Regions from separate parts of the Streptomyces sp. NPDC093094 genome, predicted to be linked through region 1. Evidence: riboswitches for the same ligand, from Rfam matches in the RefSeq annotation. Region 1 holds a riboswitch; the other holds the start of a gene.
What was found. Region 1 has a riboswitch for glycine ahead of gcvT (glycine cleavage system aminomethyltransferase GcvT). Riboswitches for the same ligand answer to the same signal wherever they lie in the genome.

Region 1 (4,921 bases):
CCGCGGGTCGCCAGCGCCGGGGTGCCGATGCGCAGACCGGAGGTCACCATCGGCGGACGCGGGTCGTTCGGGACGGCGTTGCGGTTGACCGTGATGCCGACCTCGTGGAGACGGTCCTCGGCCTGCTGCCCGTCCAGCTCCGACTCGCGCAGGTCGACCAGGATCAGGTGCACGTCCGTACCGCCGGACAGCACGTTGACCCCGGCCTCGCGGGCGTCGGGCGCGGTGAGCCGCTCGGCGAGGATGCGCGCACCCTCCACCGTACGACGCTGGCGCTCCTTGAAGTCCTCCGAGGCCGCCACCTTGAAGGAGACCGCCTTGGCCGCGATCACGTGCTCCAGGGGACCGCCCTGGAAGCCCGGGAACACCGAGGAGTTCAGCTTCTTGGCGAACTCCTTCTTCGCCAGGATGATGCCGCCGCGCGGACCGCCGAGCGTCTTGTGCGTGGTGGAGGTCACCACGTGCGCGTGCTCGACCGGGTTCGGGTGCAGACCGGCCGCGACCAGGCCGGCGAAGTGGGCCATGTCGACCCACAGGTACGCCTCGACCTCGTCGGCGATCCGGCGGAACTCCGCGAAGTCCAGCTGACGCGGGTACGCCGACCAGCCGGCGATGATCACCTTGGGGCGGTGCTCCTTGGCGAGCCGCTCGACCTCGGCCATGTCCACGAGACCCGCGTCGTCCACGTGGTACGCGACCACGTCGAACTGCTTGCCCGAGAAGTTCAGGCGCATGCCGTGGGTCAGGTGACCGCCGTGGGCGAGGTCCAGACCCAGGATCGTGTCGCCGGGCTGGGCCATCGCGAACAGCGCGGCCTGGTTCGCGGAGGCGCCGGAGTGAGGCTGCACGTTGGCGTACTCGGCGCCGAACAGCTCCTTGATCCGGTCGATCGCGATCTGCTCGGTGACGTCGACGTGCTCACAGCCGCCGTAGTAGCGGCGGCCCGGGTAGCCCTCGGCGTACTTGTTGGTCAGGACCGAGCCCTGCGCCTCCATGACCGCCAGCGGAGCGAAGTTCTCCGAGGCGATCATCTCCAGCGTGGACTGCTGGCGGACCAGCTCGGCGTCGACCGCCGCGGCGACCTCCGGGTCGAGCTCGTGCAGGGGGATGTTCAGGACGGACATGGGTCTCCTCAGCCGGCGGAAAAGGCGGAGTACTCGTCGGCGGAGAGCAGGTCGGCCGGCTCCTCCGCAACGCGTACCTTGAACAGCCAGCCGCCCTCGAAGGGGGCGGAGTTGACCAGCGACGGGTCGTTGACGACGTCCTCGTTGACCTCGGTGACCTCACCGGTCACCGGGGAGTACAGGTCGGACACCGACTTGGTCGACTCCAGCTCGCCGCAGGTCTCGCCCGCGGTCACCGTGTCACCGACGTTCGGGAGCTGCACGAAGACGACATCGCCGAGCGCGTTGGCCGCGTGCTCCGTGATGCCGACCGTCGACGCGCCGTCCTCGGCGGCCGACAGCCACTCGTGCTCCTTGCTGTAGCGCAGCTGCTGGGGGTTGCTCATGACCTGAATTCTCCTGTACGCGAGAGGGTGCTGAGAAAGGGGGGACCGCCGAAGGCGTGTGTGAGCAGCACGGATGTGCCCGACGTCACCTCGGTGGCGCTACGGCTGTGTCACTTCTGGCGCTTGTAGAAAGGCAGCGCCACGACCGTGTACGGCTCGTGCGTGCCCCGGATGTCCACACCGACGCCCTCGGTGCCGGGCGCCGCGTGCGCGGCGTCGACGTAGGCCATGGCGATCGGCTCGCCCAGGGTGGGGGAGGGAGCGCCGGAGGTGACCGTGCCGATCACCTCGCCGCCCGCGACGACGGAGTAGCCGGCCCGCGGCACCCGGCGGCCCTCGGCGACCAGGCCGACGAGCACCCGCGGCGGGTTCTGCTCGGCCCGGGCGGCGGCCTCGGTGAGCGCCTCGCGGCCCACGAAGTCGCCCTCCTTCTCGAACTTCACCACCCGGCCCAGCCCGGCGTCGAACGGCGTCAGCTCCGCCGTCAGCTCGTGCCCGTACAGCGGCATGCCCGCCTCCAGGCGCAGCGTGTCCCGGCAGGACAGACCGCACGGGATCAGGCCGACGCCCTCGCCCGCCCCGGTCAGCGCCTGCCACAGCTGCACGGCGTGCTCCGGCTTCACGAACAGCTCGAAGCCGTCCTCGCCGGTGTAGCCGGTGCGCGCGATCAGCGCCGGGACACCCGCGACCGTGCCGGGCAGACCGGCGTAGTACTTCAGCCCGTCCAGGTCGGCGTCGGTCAGCGACTTCAGGATGCCGGGGGACTCGGGGCCCTGGACGGCGATCAGCGCGTACGCGTCACGGTCGTCGCGGACCTCGGCGTCGAACCCGGCGACCCGCTCGGTCAGCGCGTCCAGCACCACCTGGGCGTTGGAGGCGTTGGCGACGACCATGTACTCGGTCTCGCCCAGCCGGTAGACGATCAGGTCGTCCAGGATGCCGCCGTCGGCCTGGCAGATCATGGTGTAGCGGGCCCGGCCCGCACCCACGGCGGCGATGTTGCCGACGAGCGCGAAGTTCAGGAAGTCCGCGGCCTGTGGGCCGGTGACGGTGATCTCACCCATGTGCGAGAGGTCGAAGAGGCCGGCCCTGGTGCGCACGGCCACGTGCTCGTCCCGCTCGGAGCCGTAGCGCAGCGGCATGTCCCAGCCGGCGAAGTCGGTCATCGTCGCGCCCAGCGAGCGATGCAGGGCATCGAGCGCGGTACGGCGCAGTTCGGTACTGCTCATCGGACGGTCGTCTCCCAGATACACGACGGGCGAGGTCATTCCTCCCCATCTGTCATCGGAACCTGAGAGGTTCGCCATGACCGCCGTACTCGCGTACAGGGAGGACATGGTTTGCACCTTGGGTGGAGCCGCAGAGAGCGACCCGCTTTTCAGATGTGCCTCGCCCGCGCGGTAACGGGGCCTGAGAGATTCAAGGGAGGGACTTGCTCCTTCGGCGCCCCAGCTGGGCTGGGGACTCTCCCGCGCGGATTCAAACGGCCGGTATGCAGTTGGCGGGCCCATCATTGCACGCATCCGCCGAGCACGGCAGGCCACATCTGTAACCGGCCTGTGGCAGTACGCGCACGAAATCACCAGGCGCACAGCATTACCGTCTCTTTACACTCGATGGGCAAGGGTCCTACGACCCGCCCCAGGGGAGGACGATCACGGTGAAGAGGACCTCGTCGTACGCCACGACCCCGGCCTTCGCGCTGCCCGCACAGCCCGCAGTCCCCACCCGGGACGCCTGCGGCCCGGCACCCGCTCCCGTCGTCCGCGACCTGCGCGAACGGACCGGACGCGGCCCGCACGCCCTGCTCTTCGGCCCCCGGGACCTCGTCGTGATCACCGGTCTGCCGGGCAGCGGCAAGTCCACCCTGATGAAGCGGGCCGTCAAGGGCATCCGCGTCGACTCCCAGGACACCCGCGACCGCTTCGACACCCGCGCCCCCCGCTTCCTCCCCTACGCCGTCTACCGCCCCCTGGTCCGGATCGCCCACTTCGCCGGACTGCGCCGTGCCCTGCGCACCGGCGAGGGCGTCGTCGTGCACGACTGCGGCACCCAGGCATGGGTGCGCGGCTGGCTGGTCCGTGAGGCCCGCCGCCGCGGCGGCACCCTCCATCTGCTGCTTCTCGACGTGACCCCCGAGCAGGCCCTCGCCGGCCAGCGCGAGCGCGGCCGCGGCGTCTCCCGCTACGCCTTCCGCCGCCACCGCGGCGCGGCCTCCCGGCTGCTGCGCCGGGTGGAGCGCGGCGCGCTGCCGGCCGGCTGCGGCTCGGCGGTGCTGCTCGACCGCGACGCCGCCGACGCCCTCCGCCGGATCGGCTTCACCGGCTGACCGGTTAGCCTTTTCAGCCGACAAGCAGGTTGACGGCAGGCGGTAGGCGGCAGATGGACTTCCCGGCGCAGGCACATCCCCATCCGCACGGCGGATGGCCCGGCAACGAACTGGAGGAGGTGCTCTCCGCCTCCCTCGGCGTCCCGTCGGCCGGCGGGCGGATCGTGGAGGTCCTCGGCCGCAGCTTCCTGTGGGTGCCGCTGCCGAGCGGCGGCGGCCCCGACAGCGCCTCGCTCGATCTGCCCGCCATGGAGATCGACGGCCAGGCGTTCGTGCCCGTCTTCAGCTCCGAGGAGCAGTTCCGCCAGGGCGCCGGGCCCCACATGTCGTTCGCGGTCGCGCCCGCCGTGGAGTTCGCGCGCGGTCTGCCCCCGCAGGCGGGCATCGTGCTCAACCCCGGCGGCACGGTGGGCATCCCGCTGCCGCCCGCCGCCGTCGCCGAGCTCTGCCGGGCCGGGAGCACCCCGCTGGACGGACCCGCGAGCGGCGGGCGTGTCCGGCTGTACGAGCCCGACTGGCAGGACGATCCCGTCGACTTCCTGAGCGCGGCCTCCGCCGAGTTCGACGCCGTCGGCGTCGTCGTCAGCGCCCGCCGCTGCCTCGCGGTGATCGAGACCGCCGACCCGGTCATGTTCGTCGGCGTCGAGCTCTCCCGGTGGGAGGGCGACCTGCGCGCGCTCCCCCTGGACGCCCTGGGCCGGGCCCTGGGCCGGGCCCCCGTCCCGTGGCCGGTCAACCTGGTCCTGCTGGACGTGACCCAGGACCCGGTGGGGGAGTGGATGAAGGCGAAGGTCCGCCCCTTCTTCCAGAAGTAGGGTCCCTCCGGCGGGACCGAGGGGGAACGCCCGGGAGCGCGAGCCCCCTCCGTACCTCCCCCGGGACGACATAACCTGGTTTCATTAAATCGGTCAGAGAGAAGAAGGGGCGAACACAGTGAGCGCGAGCGGCACCGCCGCGACCGGCACGGTCGAGCACACGCTGCGCCAGGTCACCCCGGGGCGTTACGACGCCTACGAGGCACTTCTGCACGCCCTCGCCACCCCCGCCTCAGGCCAGATCTGGATGCTGCTCTGGCACGGCCA
Region 2 (4,921 bases), on a different contig from region 1:
AGCCATCGTGTCCTTCAGCCGACTCCGCCGACCGGGAATCCGCCCGACTCGTGGCGGCCCACCCCGAGCAGGGATGGAGCCTGCTGTGCAACGGCGTCGTCGCCTTCGAGGACACCGGTGAGCTCCTGCCGGACGGCCAGGTCATCGCCCCGCACCGCCCGCTGGACGCCAGCAGGGTCGTGACGGCCGCCTGACACCACCGGACGCCCGCACCGCCCGGCACGGACCGGGCGCGCGACGCCCGACGCACGAAGGGGCCGGCTCGCTGCGAACCCGCCGCGAACCGGCCCCGAAGCATGTCCGCCCCCGGTCACCGCGCGTATCCCCTCCGGACACGCAGGGCACTCGCCCCACAGACACGCAGGGCGCCCGCCCTCCCGACGGGCCGAGGCCCCCACCCCGGGCGGGGTGGGGGCCTCGTCACGAACCGGGACCGTCAGACCGTCAGGACGGCTCTCAGTCCTCGTACGCGTCCAGCGGCGGGCAGGAGCACACCAGGTTGCGGTCGCCGAATGCCTGGTCGATCCGGCGCACCGGCGGCCAGTACTTGCCGGCGGGGGACACGCCGGCCGGGAAGACGGCCTCCTCGCGCGAGTACGCGTGGTTCCACTCCCCGCCGAGCGCTGCGGCGGTGTGCGGAGCGCCCCGCAGCGGGTTGTCCTCGGCCGGCCACTCGCCCGCACCGACCTTCTCGATCTCCGCGCGGATGGCGATCATCGCCTCGCAGAAACGGTCCAGCTCGCCCAGGTCCTCGGACTCGGTCGGCTCGATCATCAGCGTGCCGGCCACCGGGAAGGACATCGTCGGCGCGTGGAAGCCGTAGTCGATGAGCCGCTTGGCGACGTCGTCCACGGTCACACCGGTCGCCTTGGTCAGCGGACGCAGGTCGATGATGCACTCGTGCGCCACCAGACCGCCCGGACCGTTGTAGAGGACCGGGTAGTGCGGTTCGAGGCGCTTGGCGATGTAGTTGGCGGAGAGCACGGCCACCTGGGTGGCCCGCTTGAGGCCCTCGCCGCCCATCAGCCGGACGTACGCCCACGAGATCGGCAGGATGCCCGCGGAGCCCCACGGCGCGGCGGAGATCGGGCCGACACCCGTCTCCGGGCCGGCGGACGGCTGGAGCGGGTGGTTCGGCAGGTACGGCGCGAGGTGCTCACGGACCGCGACCGGGCCGACACCGGGGCCACCGCCGCCGTGCGGGATGCAGAACGTCTTGTGCAGGTTCAGGTGCGAGACGTCGCCGCCGAAGTGACCCGGCTTGGCCAGGCCCACGAGCGCGTTGAGGTTGGCGCCGTCGACGTACACCTGGCCGCCGGCGTCGTGCACCTGGGCGCAGATGTCGGCGACGTGCTCCTCGAACACACCGTGCGTCGACGGGTAGGTGATCATCAGCACCGACAGCTCGTCACGGTGCTGCTCGATCTTCGCCCGCAGGTCCTCGACGTCGATCTCGCCGTCCTCGGCGGTCTTCACGACGACGACCTTCATGCCCGCCATCACCGCGCTGGCGGCGTTGGTGCCGTGCGCGGAGGACGGGATCAGGCACACCGTGCGCTGCTCGTCGCCGTTGGCGCGGTGGTACCCGCGCACGGCGAGCAGACCGGCCAGCTCGCCCTGCGAACCGGCGTTGGGCTGAAGGCTGACCTTGTCGTAGCCGGTGACCTCGGCGAGACGGTCCTCCAGCTCACGGATGAGCGTGAGGTAGCCCTCCACCTGCTCCTCGGGCGCGAACGGGTGCAGCTGGCCGAACTCGGGCCAGGTAACCGGCTCCATCTCGGTGGTCGCGTTGAGCTTCATGGTGCAGGAGCCCAGCGGGATCATGCCGCGGTCGAGCGCGTAGTCGCGGTCCGACAGCCGGCGCAGGTAACGCAGCATCGCCGTCTCGGAGCGGTGCTGGTGGAAGACGGGGTGGGTGAGGTAGTCGTCGGTGCGCAGCAGCGCGTCCGGCAGCGTGTCCCCGGCCGTCGCGTCGAGCGCCTCGACGTCGCCGTCCACGCCGAACGCGGACCAGACGGCCTTCAGCTGCTCCCGGGTGGTGGTCTCGTCGCAGGCGGCGGACACGTGGTCGGCGTCGACGAGGTGCAGGTTGACACCGTTCGCGCGTGCGGCGGCCACGACCTCGGCGGCCCGGCCCTCGACACGCGCGGTCACCGTGTCGAAGAAGGAGCCGTGGACCAGCTCGACACCGTCGGCGGCCAGACCCGCAGCCAGGACGGCGGCGTAGCGGTGGGTGCGCCGGGCGATGGTCCGCAGCCCGTCGGGCCCGTGGTAGACGGCGTACATACCGGCCATCACGGCGAGCAGCACCTGGGCGGTGCAGATGTTGCTGGTGGCCTTCTCCCGGCGGATGTGCTGCTCACGCGTCTGGAGCGCCAGGCGGTACGCCTTGTGGCCGTCGGCGTCGACGGACACGCCCACGAGGCGGCCCGGCAGGCTGCGCGCGAACTTGTCCTGGACGGCCATGTAGCCGGCGTGGGGACCGCCGAAGCCCATCGGCACACCGAAGCGCTGCGTCGTGCCGACCGCGATGTCCGCGCCCAGCTCGCCCGGCGACCTCAGCAGCGTCAGAGCGAGCAGGTCGGCGGCGACGGTCACGAGCGCGCCGAGCTCGTGGGCCTGGTCGACGAGCGCCTTGATGTCCCGTACGGCACCGGAGGCGCCCGGGTACTGGATCAGTACGCCGTTGATCTCACGCGCGGCGATGTCGGCCGGGATGCCCTCGCTGAGGTCGGCGACGACGACCTCGACACCGGTCGGCTCGGCACGGGTCTCGATCACGGCGACGGTCTGCGGCAGCGCGTCCGCGTCGACGAGGAACAGGCCCTTCTTGTTCTTGCCCATACGCCGCGACAGCGCCATGGCCTCCGCGGCGGCGGTGCCCTCGTCGAGCAGCGACGCGCCGGAGGTCGGCAGCCCGGTGAGCTCGGCGACGACGGTCTGGAAGTTCAGCAGGGCTTCCAGACGTCCCTGGGAGATCTCGGGCTGGTAGGGCGTGTACGCCGTGTACCAGGCCGGGTTCTCCATCACGTTGCGCAGGATGACGGGCGGCGTGAAGGTGCCGTGGTAACCGAGCCCGATCATGGAGCCGAGGACCTGGTTGCGGTCGGCCAGCGAGCGCAGCTCGGCGAGGACCTCGGCCTCGGTGCGCGCACCCGGCAGGTCCAGGGCGTCGGCGTTCTTGATGACGTCCGGCACCGCGGCGGCGGTGAGCTCGTCGAGCGAGCCGTAGCCGACCTGCGCGAGCATCTTGGCCCGCGCCTCCTGGTCGGGCCCGATGTGACGCTGCTCGAAGGGGATGCCCTGTTCGAGCTCGGAGAGCGGAATGCGCTGGGCGGTCATTGCGGAGGCCTCCTGGTCTGACGCGACCTTCGAGGGGCACCACGGCGCGGGTGCCCCGACGGCCTCCCCCTCTGTCATCTCAACCTGAGAGTTTCACCGGACAGCCCGAAGGCACATCCGGCTTTCACCGTCGGTGAGAGCGGACACCGTCGACACCCGCTCTGCTTTCCAGAGTGACCTCGTCCGTGCGGTACAGGGGCCTGAGAGATTCCGGGGAGGATTTGCTCCTTCGGCGCCTCCGGTGATGTCCGGAGGACTCTCCCGCACGGGGTCAGCAGCCGCCTGCAAGCCTACCAGCGAGGTTCTCGGACGGGCCTTCGAGTGGCCATGCTCACCATTGTGCTCTTTCGTAGTGCTTACGGATGAGTTGCGACCAAGTGGAGGGGCTCGTGCAGACCGACATCGATCCGCGCAACCTGATCGGCCGCAAGGCGTTCGACCGCAACGGCACCAAGATCGGCACGATCGACGAGGTGTACCTCGACGACGCGACCGGCGTGCCGGAATGGGCGGCCATACGCACCGGCCTGTTCTCCAGAGACGCCTTCGTCCCCCTGGAGCCCAGCGAGCTGATCGAGGGCACGCTCCACGTCCCCTTCGACCGGACCCTCATCAAGGACGCCCCCGACTTCGGCGTGGGCCGCCATCTCTCCCCCGAACAGGAACTCCAGCTGTACCACCACTACGGCCTGGACGTGGCCCCACCGCCGTCGTTCCCCGACCGCGACTTCGGGCAGGTGGCCGGCCAGGACGAGCCTCAGAAGGGCGGACCCCGGTAACACGCGCCCCCGGCGGTACGGGGCCTCGGCAGGGCGAGGCCCCGGTGGAGCGTGCCGCGCTCCGCACGGGGCGCCGCGGCTCGCGCGGACCCGCAGCGCGCCCGGCCCCGCTGCGGCGCGCCCCGAGGCCGGGCCGCAGCGGGGCCCGACGGCTCCCTCACGAAACCCGGTCCGGCGTCCCGGCAGCCCCGGCAGCCCCGGCAGCCCCGGCAGCCCCGGCAGCCCCGGCAGCCCCGGCGACACCCTCCCCGGCCCCTTCCGCCCCCGCCACCAAGGGCAGCGGCTCCGCCGGGCGGAGGTGAGGGTCCTGGACCCGGAACGTCCGCACCCGGCCCGGCTCCGACCCGGGCGTCTCGAACCTGACCGTCACCCTGCCGAGGCCGCTGCCCTGCACCCAGCCGTGCCCGTACTCGTCGTGCCGGACATCGTGCCCGGGTGACCATCTCCGCTCCTCCGGCTCGGCCGGCTCCCGCACCCCTTCCTCGACACGCTCCTCCTGCGCGGGCTGCTCCTGCTCGCCCGCGGCCTGCGCGAACAGGTCCTCCTGCGTGAAGTCGGCCAGTCCGCTCACCCCGACACCGAGGAGCCGCACCCCGCCCGTGGTGTCCACGGCCTCCAGCAGCCGCAGCGCGGCCTCCCGCACGACCGCCGGATCGTCCGTGGGCCCGCGCAGCGTCTCGGACCGGGTCAGCGTCGAGAAGTCGTAGCGGCGCACCTTCAGCACGATCGTCCGCCCGGACAGCCCGGCCCCCCGCAGCCGCCCCACGCACCGGTCGGCCAGCCGCTGCACCTCCAGGCCG

Region 2: linked by a shared signal. The riboswitch ahead of gcvP (aminomethyl-transferring glycine dehydrogenase) and the one ahead of gcvT (glycine cleavage system aminomethyltransferase GcvT) in region 1 are both predicted to bind glycine.

What each region holds. Positions count from the first base shown of each region.
Region 1 is NZ_JBIVOX010000025.1:33,608-38,528, forward strand. It holds gene glyA (serine hydroxymethyltransferase) at 1-1,124, opposite strand, end outside; gene gcvH (glycine cleavage system protein GcvH) at 1,133-1,510, opposite strand; gene gcvT (glycine cleavage system aminomethyltransferase GcvT) at 1,621-2,739, opposite strand; glycine riboswitch at 2,899-2,992, opposite strand; gene ACIQGV_RS35140 (AAA family ATPase) at 3,165-3,839, shown strand; gene ACIQGV_RS35145 (enhanced serine sensitivity protein SseB) at 3,893-4,654, shown strand; gene ACIQGV_RS35150 (enhanced serine sensitivity protein SseB C-terminal domain-containing protein) at 4,773-4,921, shown strand, end outside.
Region 2 is NZ_JBIVOX010000003.1:9,718-14,638, reverse strand. It holds gene ACIQGV_RS06040 (DUF5999 family protein) at 1-194, shown strand, start outside; gene gcvP (aminomethyl-transferring glycine dehydrogenase) at 457-3,342, opposite strand; glycine riboswitch at 3,521-3,616, opposite strand; gene ACIQGV_RS06030 (PRC-barrel domain-containing protein) at 3,732-4,121, shown strand; gene ACIQGV_RS06025 (DNA polymerase IV) at 4,279-4,921, opposite strand, start outside.